Regions from separate parts of the Pseudomonas sp. ASL8 genome, predicted to be linked through region 1. Evidence: predicted binding sites of a transcription regulator. Region 1 holds the regulator's gene; the other holds the start of a gene.

Region 1 (8,912 bases):
CATGAGTACAGCTCAAAGCGTAGGCCCGCAAGCCTTGCCTGCACTGCAAGAACAGGTTGAGCAAATCATCGCCGAAGCCAAGCGTCAGGGCGCAAGCGCCTGTGAAGTGGCGGTGTCCCTGGAGCAGGGCTTGTCGACCACGGTTCGCCAGCGTGAAGTGGAAACCGTCGAGTTCAACCGCGACCAGGGCTTTGGTATCACCCTGTATGTCGGTCAGCGCAAAGGCTCGGCCAGTACCTCCGCCAGCGGCGCTGACGCCATTCGCGAAACCGTAGCGGCTGCGTTGGCGATTGCCAAACACACCTCCGAAGATGAATGCTCCGGCCTCGCCGACGCTGCGCTGATGGCTAAAGAACAGCCAGACTTCGATCTGTTCCACGCGTGGGATATCACCCCGGAACAAGCCATTGAGCGTGCCTTGATCTGTGAAGCGGCGGCGTTCGATGCCGACAGCCGGATCAAGAATGCCGACGGCACCACGCTCAACACCCATCAAGGGTGTCGCGTGTATGGCAACAGCCACGGTTTTGTTGGCGGCTCTGCCTCGACGCGCCACAGCTTGAGCTGCGTGATGATCGCCGAGGGCGAAGGGCAGATGCAGCGCGACTACTGGTACGACGTGAGTCGCCAGGGCGAGTTGTTGGCGGACGCGCAAAGCATTGGTCGTCGTGCGGCACAGCGCGCGGCCAGCCGCTTGGGTGCGCGTCCTGTACCGACGTGTGAAGTTCCGGTGTTGTTCGCTGCGGAATTGGCGGGCAGTTTGTTCGGTCATCTTCTGTCCGCCATTTCCGGTGGCAATCTGTACCGTAAATCATCCTTTCTGGAAGGAGCGATGGGGCAGCGCCTGTTCCCTGAATGGCTGACCCTCGACGAACGGCCGCACCTGATGCGTGCCATGGGCAGCTCGGCGTTCGACGGTGACGGCCTGGCAACCTATGCCAAGCCCTTCGTGGAGAACGGCGATTTAGTGTCCTACGTTCTGGGCACTTACTCAGGCCGCAAGCTGGGTCTGCCGAGCACCGCTAACTCAGGCGGCGTGCATAACCTGTTCGTCACCCACGGTGTGGAAGATCAGACAGCGCTGCTGCGTCGCATGGGCCGCGGCTTGCTGGTCACTGAGTTGATGGGCAGTGGTTTGAATATGGTCACCGGCGACTACTCTCGTGGCGCGGCAGGCTTTTGGGTCGAGAACGGCGAAATCCAGTTCCCGGTTCAGGAAGTCACCATTGCCGGCAACCTGCGTGACATGTTCAAACAGATCGTCGCGGTCGGCAGCGATCTCGAACTGCGCAGCAATATCCGCACAGGCTCTGTGCTGATCGAACGCATGACGGTTGCGGGTAGCTGATCTGCATTAAAAAAGGCGCTTCATGCTCCCCGCATGAAACGCCTTGATGTACGAGCGGCCTCAATACGTTGCACTGTCACACAGCAAACTCGGTCGAGGTGGGCGCTGACTTGTCTGCGAATAAGTCACTTTGGTTCATCGCTTACTGATACGGTCACTCGCCTTCATCAAACCGGTTGTTGATCAACTCGATCAAGCCTTCGAGTGCTGCCTGCTCGTCTTCACCTTCTGTGTGCAGGTGGATGTCGGTGCCTTTGCCTGCAGCCAGCATCATTACGGCCATGATGCTTTTGCCGTCGACCATGCTGTCGGGCGCGCGACCTACTCTGATCTGGCAGGGGAATCTTCCGGCGACGCCGACGAATTTAGCGGCGGCGCGCGCGTGCAAGCCAAGCTTGTTGATGATGGTGATTTGACGAACGGGCATCGCGATGAAGGTCCTTTCAGCTGAGGTCGCGGTGGCGGACCTGAACGTTCTTGAGAGATTGTTGCAAGACCTGACCCAGGCGCTCGGTCAGGTAGACGGATCGGTGGTGTCCGCCGGTGCAGCCAATGGCAATAGTCACGTAGGCGCGGTTGCTGGCCGCAAAGCGCGGCAACCATTTGTTCAAGTAGGTGTAGATGTCCTGGAACATTTCTTCGACATCCGGCTGTGCCGCCAAATAATCGGCCACGGGCTGGTCGAGCCCGGACAGTTCGCGCAGCTCCGGCTTCCAGTAGGGGTTGGGCAGGCAGCGCACATCGAATACCAGGTCAGCATCTACTGGCATGCCACGCTTGAAACCAAACGATTCAACCAGAAACGCAGTGCCCGGCTCCGGCTTGTTCAGCAGGCGCAGTTTAAGCATGTCACGGAGCTGATAGAGGTTCAGGTGCGTGGTGTTGATTTTCAGGTCGGCCAGATCGATGATCGGCCCAAGCAAGTTGCTCTCGTCACGTATCGCTTCGGCAAGCGAGCGGTTGGCGCTGCTCAGGGGGTGGCGACGACGGGTTTCAGAGAAACGTTTGAGCAGGGTTTCTTCATCGGCGTCGAGGTACAGCACATCGCACTGGATGTGGCGGCTGCGGACCTCTTCCAGCAATTCGGGAAAGCGCGACAGATGGCTCGGCAGGTTGCGCGCGTCGATGGAGACTGCGACCAGCGGCTGAGCCAGCTCAGTATGAATCAGGGCACGTTCGGCCAGCTCCGGGAGCAGGCCCGCAGGCAGGTTGTCGATGCAATAGAAACCGTTGTCTTCCAGTACATCCAGCGCGGTGCTCTTGCCGGAGCCGGATCGGCCGCTGACGATGATCATGCGCATCATCAGTGGCCGTTCTGCACGTCCAGTACCACCTGATAAAGCGCTTCATCGCTTTGGGCACTGCGTAGGCGGTCGCGCACATCGGCGCGGTCGAGCATGCTGGCGATCTGGCGCAGCAGCTCCAGGTGTTCATCGGTGGCAGCTTCCGGGACCAGAAGCACAAAAAGCAGGTCCACAGGCCTGCCGTCGATGGCGTCAAAGTCTACGGGGGTGTCGAGGTGTAAAAGGGCGCTGATGGGCATCGGACAGCCCGTCAGCCGGCAATGCGGAATAGCGATGCCATTACCGAAGCCGGTCGAGCCGAGTTTTTCGCGGGCGATAAGACTCGTGAGTACCAAATCCGAATCGAGCTCCGTTTCACGGCCGATCAGCTTGGCAATTTGCTCAAGAACATTTTTTTTACTGCTGCTCGGCACGTTCACAAGTGAACGGCCGGCAGTCAGGATATTTTCAAGTCGGATCATGGGTTGTGGGTGTTAGCGAGCTGTCGCACCCTTTAGGATGTTCTGCTGCTTTTCCTTATGCTTGAGCAATTGTCGGTCCAGCTTGTCAGTGAGTAGGTCGATTGCCGCATACATGTCGTCATGTTCTGCGTTAGCGACCACCTCTCCACCGTGGATGTGCAGCGTGGCTTCGATTTTCTGTTTCAGTTTCTCGACCGCCATCGTGACCTGCACATTGGTAATCTTGTCAAAGTGCCCTTCGAGCTTCTTGAGTTTGAGCTCGATGTATTCGCGCAGGGGCTTGGTCACTTCCAATTGGTGTCCACTGATGTTGACTTGCATACAGCGTCTCCTTCGTTGCCAGTACATAAAGAGGCAGGCCTGAATGCCTACCACTGGAACGCTACGGCGTACGGCCACCCTTACATCAATCGCTTGCGTTCGCTTGACGGTGCTATCCCAAGTGATTCGCGGTATTTAGCGACAGTGCGTCGGGCTACCTGAATGCCTTGTGCCTCCAGTAAACCAGCGATCTTGCTGTCACTCAACGGCTTTTTCTGATTTTCCGCGGCAACCAGTTTTTTGATGATCGCGCGGATGGCTGTGGACGAACACTCTCCGCCCTCCGAGGTGCTTACGTGACTGGAAAAGAAATATTTCAGTTCGTAAATACCGCGCGGGGTATGCATGAATTTTTGCGTGGTTACCCGTGAAATCGTCGATTCGTGCATGCCTACCGCTTCGGCGATGTCATGCAGAACCAAGGGTTTCATGGCTTCGTCGCCATACTCAAGGAAGCCGCGCTGGTGCTCGACGATCTGTGTGGCCACTTTCATCAGCGTTTCGTTGCGGCTCTGCAGGCTCTTGATGAACCAGCGGGCCTCCTGCAACTGATTGCGCATGAAGGTGTTGTCAGCGCTGGTGTCGGCCCTGCGGACAAACCCTGCGTATTGCGGGTTGACCCGCAGGCGGGGCACGGACTCTTGATTGAGCTCTACCAGCCAGCGTTCATTGTCTTTGCGCACGATCACGTCGGGCACGACGTATTCGGCCTCACTGGACTCGATTTGCGAGCCGGGGCGCGGGTTAAGGCTTTGCACCAGTTCAATGACCTGGCGCAGCTCGTCTTCCTTGAGCTTCATGCGCCGCATCAGCTGAGCGTAGTCGCGGCTGCCAAGCAGGTCGATGAAGTCTCCGACCAAGCGTTGTGCTTCGGCCAGCCAGCGCGTTTTCGCGGGGAGCTGACGCAATTGCAGCGACAGGCATTCGCTCAGGTTGCGAGCGCCGATACCTGCGGGTTCGAATTGCTGGATACGGTGCAGTACCGCTTCGATTTCATCCAGTTCGACATCCATTTCCGGATCAAAGGCATCGAGGATTTCCTCAAGCGACTCGTCCAGGTAGCCCTGATTGTTGATGCAGTCGATCAGCGTGACAGCGATCAATCGATCAGTATCGGACATGGGTGCCAGATTCAATTGCCACAGCAGATGGCTTTGCAGGCTCTCGCCGGCCGATGTGCGAGTGGTGAAGTCCCATTCGTCATCATCGTTGTTGCTGCTGGGCAGGCTGCTGGCACTGGTCTGATACACGTCATCCCAAGCGGTATCAACGGGCAGCTCGCTGGGGATGCGGTCGTTCCAGTCGCCTTCTTCCAGGTTGTCCACCGTCGGGGCGGGCTCCTGGTAGGTGGGTTCCTGCACGTCAGGATTGGGTTTCTCTATGTTGTCGGCCAGCGGATCGGCATTGTCGAAGTCGTCGCCTTCTTCCTGGCGTTCCAGCATAGGGTTCGACTCCAACGCTTCCTGGATTTCCTGTTGAAGGTCCAGGGTCGACAATTGGAGGAGGCGGATGGCCTGTTGCAGCTGCGGTGTCATCGTCAGCTGCTGGCCCATTCTCAGGACTAGCGATGGTTTCATGGCAGGGGCTTAACACCTTATTCGCCGGCGCACATGCGCCATCCACTACAGGGCGCCGAAGCGCCAGCTTAAGCAAATTATATGCCTGAAACCTAAGTGTTTGCCTAGGGTGTGATGACAATTAATGTTCTTGTTAGCACTGCACCCTAGCGTCCGTCGCCGATGAAGAGCGAAACACCGCAGAACTTACAGGCGGAATTCATGGCCGAGGTAAACCTCTTTAACCAGTTGGTTAGCCAGAATGGTTTCTGAATCACCCTCAGCGATCAGTTGCCCGTCGTTGACGATGTAAGCTGTTTCACAAATATCCAGGGTGTCACGTACGTTGTGATCGGTGATCAGTACGCCGATGCCCTTGGCTTTCAAGTGATAAATAATTTGCTTGATGTCGCCGACGGAAATGGGGTCGACACCGGCAAACGGTTCATCAAGCAGGATGAATTTTGGCGAAGTCGCCAAGGCGCGAGCGATTTCCACACGGCGGCGTTCACCACCGGACAGGCTCATGCCCAGGTTGTCGCGTATGTGGCTGATGTGGAACTCCTGCAGCAGGCTTTCCAGCTCCTTGCGACGTGCCGTGCGGTCGAGTTCCTTGCGGGTCTCGAGGATCGCCATGATGTTATCGGCAACCGACAGCTTGCGGAAAATCGAGGCTTCCTGCGGCAGGTAGCCGATCCCGGCGCGTGCGCGACCGTGCATGGGTTGATGGCTGACGTCTTGATCGTCGATCAAGACGCGGCCCTGATCGGCCTGGACCAACCCTACGATCATGTAGAAACAGGTGGTTTTGCCCGCGCCGTTAGGGCCCAGCAGTCCCACGATCTGCCCGCTCTCGATCGACAGGCTGACATCACGCACAACCTGACGACCCTTATAGCTTTTAGCCAGATGCTGGGCTTTAAGCGTCGCCATTACGGAGCCTTCTGCGGTGCAGGTTTGTTTTTCGGCTGGATGACCATGTCGATTCGCGGACGTGGTGCCGTCACCTTGGCGCCGTTGGCGCGGCCGGCATTGACGATCTGTTTCACCGTGTCATAGACGATTTTCTCGCCTTCGGACGTATTGCCGTCGTTGATGACCTTGGCCTTGTCGATCAGGATGATCCGGTCGAGGGCGGCGAAGTACTGGATGGTCACGCCGTACGCTTGAACGATAGGCTTGTCGACGGCAGGTTTCTGTTCGTAGTAAGCAAGATTGCCGACGGCGGTGAATACGTCGACTTCACCGGTTGGTGTCCGGGTGATGGTCACGGTGTTGCCGGTGATCTTCATCGAGCCTTGGGTGATGATGACATTGCCTTTGTAGGTGGCAATGCCCTGCTTGTCATCGAGTTGCGCATCGTCAGACTGAATATGAATAGGCTGATCGCGGTCCGTCGGCAGAGCCCAGGCGCTCACGCTTCCCAGTGCTGCGCCCAAACCGAGCAAAAAAGGGAGGGTTTTAACGAGCCTCATACTGTCCTCTTACGTTGGACAGCAGGTGCATCCTGCCGTCGTTCAAATACGCTTTCATACCCGTGCCAGTGGATACACCGCCGAAACCATCGATTCTAACGGCTTGCTCGGTCTGCGCATATTGCTTCTGTGGGAATACAGTCATTCGACTGCTGGTAATAATCGTTGTCCGGTTTTTTTCGTCAGTGCGTGCGATACGTACCGAATCGATGAGCTCGACCTCCGTGCCGCCGGGCGAGACTTCTCCCTTCTTGCTCTGGACATGCCAAGGGAAGAGGGCGCCGCGATACAGTTGCAGGTCCGGATTGGTCAGCAGGGTGATGTCGGAAATCTGCACATGCTCGACCTTGTCGGCGGTCATGTCGTATTGAAGCTTGCCGTCCGGGAGGAACTGCACGCTGTGAGCATTCATCGCATAAAAATCGATGGTGGCCGCGTCAACAGGTGCAGCCCGCTGCTCCAGAAAGGTTTCAGGGCTGATGTTCCAGTAGCCTGCCGCCGCCAGCATCAGCGCAAGCACACCCAGAATCAAAAACCGGCGAATCTTTTTACTCAGCATAAATGACTTCTATAAGTAGGCGGCGTGGGCCGCTTCAAGGCTGCCTTGAGCACTAAGGATCAACTCGCAAAACTCGCGAGCCGCGCCTTCGCCGCCGCGAGCCTGAGTAATCCCGTGGGCGTGTTGCCGGACAAAGCTGGCCGCATTGGCGACCGCCATGCCAAGGCCGACGCGCCGAATGACGGGCAGGTCTGGCAGGTCGTCGCCCAGGTAAGCGACTTGTTCATAGCTTAGATTGAGTTGGGCAAGTAGTTCGTCAAGAACGACCAGTTTATCTTCGCGGCCTTGATACAGGTGCTGGATGCCCAGATTCTGCGCGCGGCGCTCGACCACCGGTGTGCGGCGCCCGCTGATGATAGCGGTGTGCACGCCCGAGGCGATCAGCATTTTGATGCCTTGACCGTCGAGCGTATTAAACGTTTTGAACTCACTGCCGTCTTCGAGAAAGTACAGGCGGCCGTCCGTTAGCACGCCATCGACGTCGAAAATGGCCAGTTTGATGTTCTTGCCGCGTTGCAGCAGGTCCTGCATCGTCACTTCGCTCATTACATAACCCCCGCGCGCAGCAGGTCTTGCAGGTTGAAGGCGCCAATAGGGTGGTCGTTCTTGTCGACCACGATCAAGGCTCCAATTTTGTGGTCCTCCATGATTTTCAACGCCTCGGCTGCAAGCATCTCGGGGCGAGCGGTCTTGCCATGGAGTGTCATCACTTCGTCTATGGTCGCTTTGCGAATATCGATGCTGCGGTCCAGGGTTCTGCGCAAATCGCCGTCGGTAAATATCCCGGCGAGGCGGCCATCGGCCTCCACAACGGCGGTCATGCCCAAGCCCTTGTGGGTCATTTCCATCAGCGCATCACGCAGCAGCGTGCCGCGCTGAACCTTCGGCAAGTCTTCACCGGTATGCATGACGTGTTCGACTTTGAGCAGCAAACGTCTGCCAAGCGCGCCGCCTGGATGGGAGAAGGCAAAGTCTTCTGCTGTAAAGCCGCGCGCTTCGAGCAGGGCGACCGCCAGTGCGTCACCCATCACCAGTGCGGCGGTGGTCGAGGACGTCGGGGCCAGGTTCAGCGGGCAGGCCTCTTGCGTGACGTAGACGTTGAGATTGATTTCTGCGGCCTTGGCCAGCGGCGAATCAGGGTTGCCGGTCAGGCTGATCATCTTGATGCCCAAGCGTTTGATCAGCGGCAGCAAGGTGACGATTTCGGCGGTCGAACCCGAGTTGGAGATCGCCAGAATGATGTCGTCGCGGGTGATCATGCCCATGTCACCGTGGCTTGCTTCAGCCGGGTGGACGAAGAAGGCGGTGGTGCCCGTGCTTGCCAGGGTGGCGGCAATCTTGTTGCCGATGTGCCCGGATTTGCCCATGCCGACCACTACAACACGGCCTGTGCCGGCCAGAATCATCTCGCAAGCGCGCACGAAATCCGCGTCGATATGGGCCAGCAAGCCTTCTACGGCTTCTATTTCGAGGCGGATGGTGCGTTGTGCTGTTTGAATCAGGTCGCTGGATTGGCTCATGTCAAAAATCGGTCAGCCTGATGAAAAGGCGGCGATTATAGCGGTAATGGCTCAATCCCTCACGCTTGATCGTCCGACTTTGTCGTACGCCCAAAAATCAGGTCAGGTACACATGGACTGATTGTGTCCTTTGTAGGACGTTTCGCAATTGTTCGAATTATCTGTCCCACACCTTAACGAAAGAGGCTTCTACCGTGGGCCGCACGCGCGGGCGGTGGTATAGTTCGCCGCCGGTTCTGCCCCCCGGACAGCCACAGCGCGTGTCTTGCGGCACGGACCTGGCGTCAGAGTGTGAGGCTGCATCGCAAGGAGTTTAGATGAGTGCCGATAACGCCTACGCGGTCGAGCTGAAGGGTGTCACCTTCATG
Region 2 (8,912 bases), 1.1 Mb from region 1:
AACTCTCGCGCAGCGCTTGCGAGGAAGTGCCTGGCAAGGGTCGGAATGTCTTCGCGACGGTCGGACATCCGTGGAATATGGATGCGGATTACATTGAGGCGGTGGAACAAGTCCTCACGGAACTTACCCGCTTGCACCAGAATTTCCAGGTTCTGGTGAGTCGCGGCGATGATGCGTACGTCGACCTTGACCGGGGTATGCCCACCGACACGGTAGAACTCGCCATCAGCCAGGACCCGCAGCAAGCGCGTCTGGGTGTCTGCCGGCATATCGCCGATTTCATCAAGGAACAGCGTGCCGCCGTCCGCTTGTTCGAAACGGCCGCGACGCAGGTTGGCCGCGCCGGTAAAGGCGCCTTTTTCGTGGCCGAACAGCTCGGACTCCATCAAGTCCTTAGGAATCGCTGCCATGTTCAACGCAATGAACGGCGACGCAGCGCGCGGGCTGTGGCGGTGCAACGCATGGGCGACCAGTTCTTTACCGGTGCCGGACTCGCCGTTGATCAGCACGGTGATGTTCGAATGGCTCAGACGCCCGATGGCGCGAAACACTTCCTGCATTGCCGGTGCTTCGCCGATGATTTCCGGGGTGCGGGTCAGCGCGGGCACTACCTGTATGCCTTGTTGTTCCTGGGCATGCTGATTGGCGCGTTTGACCAGCGATACGGCCTCATCGACATCAAACGGCTTGGGCAGGTATTCGAATGCACCGCCTTGATACGACGCTACCGCGCTGTCGAGATCCGAATGCGCGGTCATGATGATGACCGGCAAGCGCGGATGCAGTTCGCGGATTCGGGCCAGCAACTCCAGGCCACTGGCGCCCGGCATGCGAATGTCGGAAATGATCACATCAGGCTGCTGGCGGGCCAGGCGGCTCATCACCCCGTCGGCGCTGTCGAAGCTTTGCGTGGTCATGCCTTCTTGCTGCAGGGCTTTTTCCAGCACCCAGCGGATAGAACGGTCGTCATCGACGATCCATACAGTTTCACTACGGCTCATGTCGACGCGGCTCCTTGTTCTAGCGGCAGGAAGATCGAGAAGGTGGTGTGGCCAGGGTGGCTGTCACACTCGATCAGGCCCTGATGCTGACTGATGATGTTCTGGGTAATCGCGAGGCCGAGCCCGGTGCCATCTGGGCGGCCGCTGACCATGGGGTAAAAAATGGTTTCCTGAAGCTCGGCCGGAATGCCCGGGCCGTTGTCGATGATCTCGATCTTGCACACCAGGCGGTGGCGAACGTGGCCGATGGTGAACTGGCGCAAGGCGCGGGTACGCAGGCTGATCCGGCCCAGGCGCAACTCGTTCTGACCACTGATGGCCTGCATGGCGTTGCGCACGATATTGAGGACGGCCTGAATCATTTGCTCGCGGTCGATCAATACGTCCGGGATGCTTGGGTCGTAATCGCGCACCAAGGTGATGCAACCCTGGCTTTCGGCGTCGACCAGGCTGCACACACGCTCCAGGACCTCATGCACGTTGGTCATTGCCAGCGAAGGCAATTTGTTGGAACCCAGCATGCGGTCGACCAGGTTACGCAGGCGGTCGGCTTCTTCGATGATGACGTTGGTGTAATCCTTGAGGCTCTCTTCAGGCAGCTCCCGCGCCAGCAGTTGGGCGGCGCCGCGAATCCCGCCGAGCGGGTTCTTGATTTCGTGGGCCAGGCCGCGCACCAGCATTTTGGTGGTTTCCTGCTTGGACAGCTGAGCCTCTTCCTTGGTAATTCGCAGCAAGCGATCACGTGGGTGGACTTCCAGCAGGAGCATGGTTTCGCCGCCGCTGAGGATCGGCGTGACGGCGTAGTCGACGGTCAAGGTTTGCCCGGTCAACGCCGTGAGCATCGCTTCGCGCTTAGTGAACGGGTGGGCCTGTTCGACAGCCTGCCGCAGCGAGTTCAGTGCTTCAGCCGATTCGGTGAACAGCTCGCTGATGAACTGTCCATGGCTGCGTTGGCCGCTGATGGCCAGCAGCATTTCCGCTGCTGGATTCATGTACTCAAGACGCAGATTCGAGTTGAGTAGAATGGTGGCAGTGGTCAGGTTGTCGAGTAAAAGCCGGTGCAGCGCGTCACTGATAGTCATTACTTGTCGTTGACCTCTTTTGGCACATTGCAACCCCAGGCGGGCCCGGATCGCAGGCGCTGGTTGGTCTTCGCCAGCATGGGTTTAGCCGCTGATACGGAACAGATAGTACGAATCTGCAAAAACCAAACCAAGGCTCCGAAAAGAAGCGCCAAACCCGCAAAATCGGGCTTTTTTCGGACATTGGGTCGTCTCGGGCCGCTCTCCGCAGGGATTTTCGAACCAAAATGGGTGGCGTCGTCGATCACGCTGCAAGCTATCGCACCAATATAGTGCCTTGCGCTGTTGAGTGGTCAGAAGAAAGGCAGGAGGCTGCTTTTTTTCTCTGCGGGCTTGTCAGCAAGGGCGCATTCGGGGCGTACGCCGTAATCTGCTTCCTTGCACGGCTGCGCCAGACGCTTTTGCGCCAGGGTGATGCGCAACATATGGAAGGGCTGGTTGGGTGTTCGCTCTACGATGCGGTCCGTTTCATCCAGAATCTCGACGGCCAACTGGTGCGTGCCGCGATCAATGTTGATCAGCGGGAACACCGGGCTGCGACCTGCTTGCCCGTACGGTTGGCCGTCGACCAGCAAGCGATACGTGTGACCGTTTTGCAGGGCCGGGTCATTGCTGACGCTGACGATCAGTTCGCCCGTCATGCTGCGCACCGTTGCGTCCGGCTCGGGCACCAGGATCCGCAGGAGTTGGTAGCGGAATATGGGCGCGGGTTTTGCGGGGGCGTGGGCTTTCTGCACGGCGTGCTTGCGTGGCTGGGAGCTCATATTGCTGGGCGGGATCTCGACGCGACGCGCGTTGCCAGGGTGCGCCTGGTCGGTGAACACCCGATTGCCTTGCGAATCGACGTAGGTATAGACATCGGCAGCCGCTGGCAACGCGATCAATAGCAGGCACAGCAATAAGAAGCTGCGCACAGGGTTTGGTCGGGAGGGCATCTTAAGGTTTACCGAGATGGACGCGCTGCACGGTGATCGTGACGGTCGGGCTTTGCTGGATGATCTGCTGGTCGTTTATTACGCGGACCGCCAGGCTGTGTTCCCCTCGGTCAATGTTCACTACCTGGAGCCGTGGGACGTTGCTGGGTTGTCCGTAAGCGTTGCCGTCGAGCACCAGTTGCAAGAGGTGCCCGGGTTGCAGGCGCGGTTGCAGCTGGACGCCAATCGTGAAGGTGCCGTTGTTGGCGCGCAGTGCTTCATCGGTCGGCAGGTCACTCAGCGTCAGCACGCCATAGGCGTCGGATGACTGACCCTGATTGGCGCTGGTTGTGGGGCTGTTTTGCTGAGCGGCAGGCTTCTTGGTATCGACACTGTTCAGCGGCGGCAACTGCACGGTTTCACTTGGCGTGTCGTCGGGTGGTTGATTGCTGTAGGCGGGATTGCCATTGGCGTCGATGTATTTATATATCTGCGCTGCGGCGGGCAAGGCGATCAACAGCAGCAGAAATATAAAGCTTCGATGCATGGAATCGTCCAATGGCAATAGCGCGGGTTTTAGTTGACGGGCTCCACCGATATCGGCATGCCGGGGGTGCCAGCATAGAACACAATGAGTTCGGTGGGGCTATTGCCACTGAGGCCGCGGTGAACAATGTTATTCATTTCAGGTAAAACCTGTCCGGCTGTCAATGTTACGGTTTTATCGCTATCCCGCGCTTGAACGATCAACTCGCCCGAGACCACATAACCGGCTGCCGGCATTGGGTGGGAATGCCAATCGAAGCTGCTGCCGGGTGCCATGGTTACTTTTCGAACAGTCAGCTCTGGCTGTCCTTGTGGGTAGGTAACATAGGGCGTGCCGTCCCAGGATGATGAACTCTGCAAAAGGATCGTCGACTCAATAGCTGGCTTCATCTGGGCGTTGGCCGTACCAGCCAGTGTTAAGAGGCTTAGGGAGAGCAGGGTCTGTTTGATCATATTCAATTTCCTCGGTCTTCCAGGGCGAAATGCCCTGAGCGCAGCCGAGTAAACGTCATGATCGGGGTCACAAACCAGCCTTCAAGAATTGCAGAAAATGTCGGAAATACGAAGTTATGCAATGGGGACTCAGCGTCGTATTTTCATGCTAAAGCGGGTTCTCCAAACCCGAGGGGTTAGCTATAACAGTCTTGTCAGCGGGGCTGCTGGGTGATGACACAAAGCTCTCCGACTGCACGCCCCAGCGCGATGTCATGGATGGCGTCGTTTGCCTGGAGCTGTCGTTGTTGGTTCAGCCAGGTCGGGCATTGTGGATCGTGCCGATAGGGCGCGAAGTCCGCGAAGTTTTGCAACAATCGAATTTGCAGTCGGTCTAGCTGTGGACGGACTTGATTGACCAGGTCCGGTCTCGCTGTATTCGGCGCCTTGCCTACCGCGCGCCAATTGGCCAGTAGCGTGTACTGCACCAGCTTGTTCGCCTCGATTTGCGCCGCCAGGAATTGACTGACTTCTTCGGCATTGAGCTTGTAGGCCGGGGCCAGCTTTGCAGCGTTGGCGATGACCTGTTGTTCGCGCAGGCTGTCCTGGATCGGTTTGCCGCTGTCCCATTTGGTGAGTGCGACCTGATCGGCGATGCTCAAGCGTTCACTGATAGTCTGGATCAAGGGCGCCAGAGAGTCCGGCGGTTGAGAGGGCGTGGGCGTATTGGCGCAGGCGCTTATGCTGACTATGACCGCACATAGAAGAGACACATGCGGCAGTCGATGTGAATTCGACATGGGTAGACCTCTGGCTGATTCGGCGACGTGATAAAGCCAGAGAGTTAACGCGACAGGTTGTGTTTAACGCCAGAAGCCAATTGTTAGAAAATATCAGGCATAAAAAAGGCCTCCCGAAGGAGGCCTCTATTACGTCGATGCGGCTGACGTAACTGGATTAGCAGCTGTAGTACAGCTCGTATTCCAGTGGGTGTACGAAGGTGCGTACTTTGATTTCTTCTTCGCTTTTCAGAGCGATGTAAGCGTCGATGAAGTCATCGCTGAATACGCCGCCTTTGGTCAGGAACGCACGACCTTTGTCCAGCTCTTCCAGGGCTTCTTTCAAGCTGCCGCAAACTTGTGGGATCTCTTTCGCCTCTTCAGGCGGCAGGTCGTACAGGTTTTTGTCAGCAGCGTCGCCTGGGTGGATTTTGTTCTGGATGCCGTCCAGGCCAGCCATCAACAGTGCAGCGAAGCCCAGGTACGGGTTAGCTGCTGGATCCGGGAAGCGAGCTTCGATACGGCGAGCTTTAGGGCTGGACACGTAAGGAATACGGATCGAAGCGGAACGGTTGCGAGCCGAGTAGGCCAGCATTACCGGTGCTTCGAAACCTGGGACCAGACGCTTGTAGGAGTTGGTCGACGGGTTGGTGAAGCCGTTCAGTGCTTTACCGTGCTTGATGATGCCGCCGATGAAGAACAGGGCGGTATCGGACAGGCCGGCATAGCCTTCGCCTGCGAAGGTGTTCTTGCCATCTTTGGAGATGGACATGTGTACGTGCATACCTGAACCGTTGTCGCCATACAGAGGCTTAGGCATGAAGGTAGCGGTACGGCCGTAGGCATCGGCTACGTTGTGTACGCAGTATTTCAGGGTCTGAACTTCATCAGCCTTGGCAACCAGGGTGTTGAATTTCACGCCGATTTCGTTCTGACCGGCAGTCGCCACTTCGTGGTGGTGAACTTCGATGACCAGGCCCATTTCTTCCATGGCATTACACATGGAGGTACGGATTTCGTGGTCGTGGTCGAACGGTGGAACCGGGAAGTAGCCGCCTTTGATACCTGGACGGTGGCCACGGTTGCCGCCTTCGACGTCCTGGTCGGACATCCAGGAGCCTTGTTCGGAGAAGATCTTGAACATGGAGCCGGAGATGTCGGACTTGAACTTCACTTCGTCGAAGATGAAGAATTCTGGTTCTGGACCAACGAAAACAGTGTCGCCGATGCCAGTGGACTTCAGGTATTCCTCGGCGCGGCGGGCAATGGCGCGTGGGTCGCGGTCATAGCCTTGCATGGTCGAAGGTTCGATGATGTCGCAAACCAGGATGATGGTTGGCTCTTCGGTGAACGGGTCGAGCACGGCAGTGCTGTCGTCAGGCATAAGGATCATGTCGGACGCTTCGATGCCTTTCCAGCCAGCAATGGAGGAACCGTCAAACATTTTGCCGATTTCAAAGAAATCTTCATCCAGCGCATCGCGAGCCGGCATGGTCACGTGGTGCTGAGTGCCTTTGGTATCAGTGAAGCGCAGATCAATCCATTTAACGTCATGATCTTTGATGAGTTGAACCGACTTCGACATGGTGTCCTCCGGGTGGCTTCGGGCCACGTAGTGGTTTGGCCCTTAGAATTTGGGTGATGCCGGCGCGAATACTCTGCCAAGGCAACCTGCCTCACAAGGGAGCAAATTGCATGCCAGTGCCCCGACTTGGGTTTTTCGCGCCAAACGCAGGCATTGCGCGCATTAAAGCTGATAAATCGAAAATTAGATGCACCGATATGATGCGCATTGCCGGGCAGACGGTCTTTTTTGGTGCGTGCAATATTGACTGTACGATAACTGGTTAAACCTTGAACAATTTCCGCTATAATCCTGCCCCCTCTTTTTCGGCTGGCACCTCGCGCGTTTTTTACATGAAACTAATCGTAAAAGTCTTCCCCGAAATCACTATCAAAAGCCGGCCGGTGCGTAAGCGTTTCATCCGCCAGTTGGCCAAAAACATCCGTACCGTGCTCCGTGATCTGGACCCGGCATTGGTGGTGGGAGGCGTGTGGGACAACCTTGAGGTTGAAACCAGGGTTAGCGAGCCGAAAGCCTTGCAGGAGATGATCGAGCGCCTGAGCTGCATGCCGGGCATCGCCCATTTTTTGCAGGTCAATGAATACCCGCTGGGCGATATGGACGACATCGTCGCCAAGTGTAAAGAGCACGTCGGCGCATCGCTGGCCGGCAAAATGTTTTCGGTGCGCTGCAAGCGTGCCGGCAAACACAGTTTCAGCTCCATGGATGTCGAGAAATACGTCGGTAGCCAGCTTCGTCAGCAGTGCGGCGCTGCCGGAATTTCCCTGAAAGCACCCGAAATCGAAGTGCGCATGGAAATTCGCGACCAACGGTTGTTTGTGATTCACGGTCAGCACAACAGCATCGGCGGTTATCCGCTGGGTGCGCTTGAGCAGACGCTGGTGCTGATGTCCGGCGGTTTCGATTCGACTGTCGCGGCCTACCAGATCATGCGCCGTGGGCTGATGAGCCACTTCTGCTTCTTCAATCTCGGTGGTCGCGCCCACGAATTGGGGGTGATGGAAGTCGCCCATTTCCTGTGGAAGAAGTACGGTAGCTCGCAACGCGTGCTATTTGTCAGCGTCCCGTTTGAAGAAGTACTGGGAGAAATTCTCGGTAAAGTCGATAACAGTCATATGGGCGTGGTGTTGAAGCGTATGATGTTGCGCGCAGCAACCCGTATTGCTGATCGGCTCGAGATTGATGTGCTGGTAACAGGCGAGGCGATCTCACAGGTCTCCAGCCAGACCCTGCCCAATCTGTCGCTGATCGATTCGGTCACGGAAAAGCTGGTTTTGCGTCCACTGATCGCCAGCCACAAGCAGGACATCATCGATCAGGCTTACGATATAGGCACTGCCGATTTCGCCAAGCACATGCCCGAGTATTGTGGGGTGATTTCGGTCAACCCCAAGACCCACGCCAAGCGCAACCGCGTGGAGTATGAAGAACAGCAGTTTGATATGGCGGTACTCGAGCGTGCGCTCGAACAAGCCAAGCTGGTGCCGATCGATCGCGTTATCGACGAATTGGGCCAGGACATTGAAATCGAGGAAGTCAGTGAAGCACTGGCCGGTCAGGTCATCGTCGACATCCGTCATCCGGATGCTCAGCATGACGAACCGCTGGAGTTGCCTGGCATTGAAATACAGACGCTGCCGTTCTATGCATTGAACAGCCGCTTCAAGGAACTGGATGAAACTCGCCAGTACCTGTTGTATTGCGACAAAGGCGTGATGAGTCGCCTGCATGCCCACCATTTGCTCAGTGAGGGGCATGCCAATGTGCGCGTTTATCGACCGAGCTAAGTGCCCGGGGCTGTTTGCCTGTGGCTTGCGTCACCGGCCCCCCGACGCCAGTCGTCAAGCCGTCATGGCTTTCGCCGACTCTACTGTTAATAGCTGCCTACAATAGGTAGCTGACCGAATCCTCTGATCGAGATACACAAGTGATCGAAAATCTACGTAACATCGCCATCATTGCTCACGTTGACCATGGTAAAACCACCTTGGTAGACAAACTCTTGCGTCAATCCGGCACTCTGGAGCGCAACGAGCTCAACGACGAGCGCGTGATGGACTCCAACGACCAGGAGAAAGAACGCGGTATTACCATTCTTGCCAAGAACACCGCTATCAACTGGAACGGCTACCACATCAACATCGTGGATACCCCGGGCCACGCCGACTTCGGCGGCGAAGTTGAACGCGTAATGTCGATGGTTGACTCCGTTCTGCTGCTGGTTGACGCTCAAGACGGCCCTATGCCGCAAACCCGTTTCGTGACCAAGAAGGCTTTCGAAGCCGGCCTGCGTCCGATCGTCGTGATCAACAAGGTTGACCGTCCAGGCGCACGTCCGGACTGGGTTCTGGACCAGATCTTCGACCTGTTCGACAACCTGGGTGCTACTGAAGAGCAGCTGGACTTCCACGTCGTTTACGCGTCTGCACTGAACGGTATTGCCGGTCTGTCGCACACCGATATGGCTGAAGACATGACCCCGCTGTACCAGGCCATCGTCGACCACGTACCGGCTCCAAAAGTCGACCGTGACGGTCCGTTCCAGATGCAAATCTCCGCTCTGGACTACAACA

Evidence for each region. Region 1 encodes sigma-54, which starts transcription at its own class of promoters, with help from an activator protein. Its sites were predicted from a motif close to ANTGGCATNNANNTTGCTNT; they were not measured.
Region 2: the regulator sigma-54 is predicted to act here: its motif matches at 6,438-6,457, upstream of glnA (glutamate--ammonia ligase).

What each region holds. Positions count from the first base shown of each region.
Region 1 covers NZ_CM155278.1:2,471,950-2,480,861, forward strand. The annotation lists gene pmbA (metalloprotease PmbA) at 2-1,348, shown strand; gene AC1MEA_RS11285 (HPr family phosphocarrier protein) at 1,503-1,775, opposite strand; gene rapZ (RNase adapter RapZ) at 1,792-2,649, opposite strand; gene ptsN (PTS IIA-like nitrogen regulatory protein PtsN) at 2,652-3,113, opposite strand; gene hpf (ribosome hibernation-promoting factor, HPF/YfiA family) at 3,126-3,434, opposite strand; gene AC1MEA_RS11305 (RNA polymerase factor sigma-54) at 3,515-5,011, opposite strand; gene lptB (LPS export ABC transporter ATP-binding protein) at 5,198-5,923, opposite strand; gene lptA (lipopolysaccharide transport periplasmic protein LptA) at 5,923-6,465, opposite strand; gene lptC (LPS export ABC transporter periplasmic protein LptC) at 6,452-7,024, opposite strand; gene kdsC (3-deoxy-manno-octulosonate-8-phosphatase KdsC) at 7,034-7,570, opposite strand; gene AC1MEA_RS11330 (KpsF/GutQ family sugar-phosphate isomerase) at 7,570-8,544, opposite strand; gene AC1MEA_RS11335 (ATP-binding cassette domain-containing protein) at 8,862-8,912, shown strand, end outside.
Region 2 covers NZ_CM155278.1:1,409,820-1,418,731, reverse strand. The annotation lists gene ntrC (nitrogen regulation protein NR(I)) at 1-1,001, opposite strand, end outside; gene glnL (nitrogen regulation protein NR(II)) at 998-2,083, opposite strand; gene AC1MEA_RS06360 (DUF4124 domain-containing protein) at 2,377-2,997, opposite strand; gene AC1MEA_RS06355 (DUF4124 domain-containing protein) at 3,020-3,544, opposite strand; gene AC1MEA_RS06350 (cupin domain-containing protein) at 3,574-3,996, opposite strand; gene AC1MEA_RS06345 (chorismate mutase) at 4,191-4,775, opposite strand; gene glnA (glutamate--ammonia ligase) at 4,933-6,339, opposite strand; gene thiI (tRNA uracil 4-sulfurtransferase ThiI) at 6,672-8,126, shown strand; gene typA (translational GTPase TypA) at 8,267-8,912, shown strand, end outside.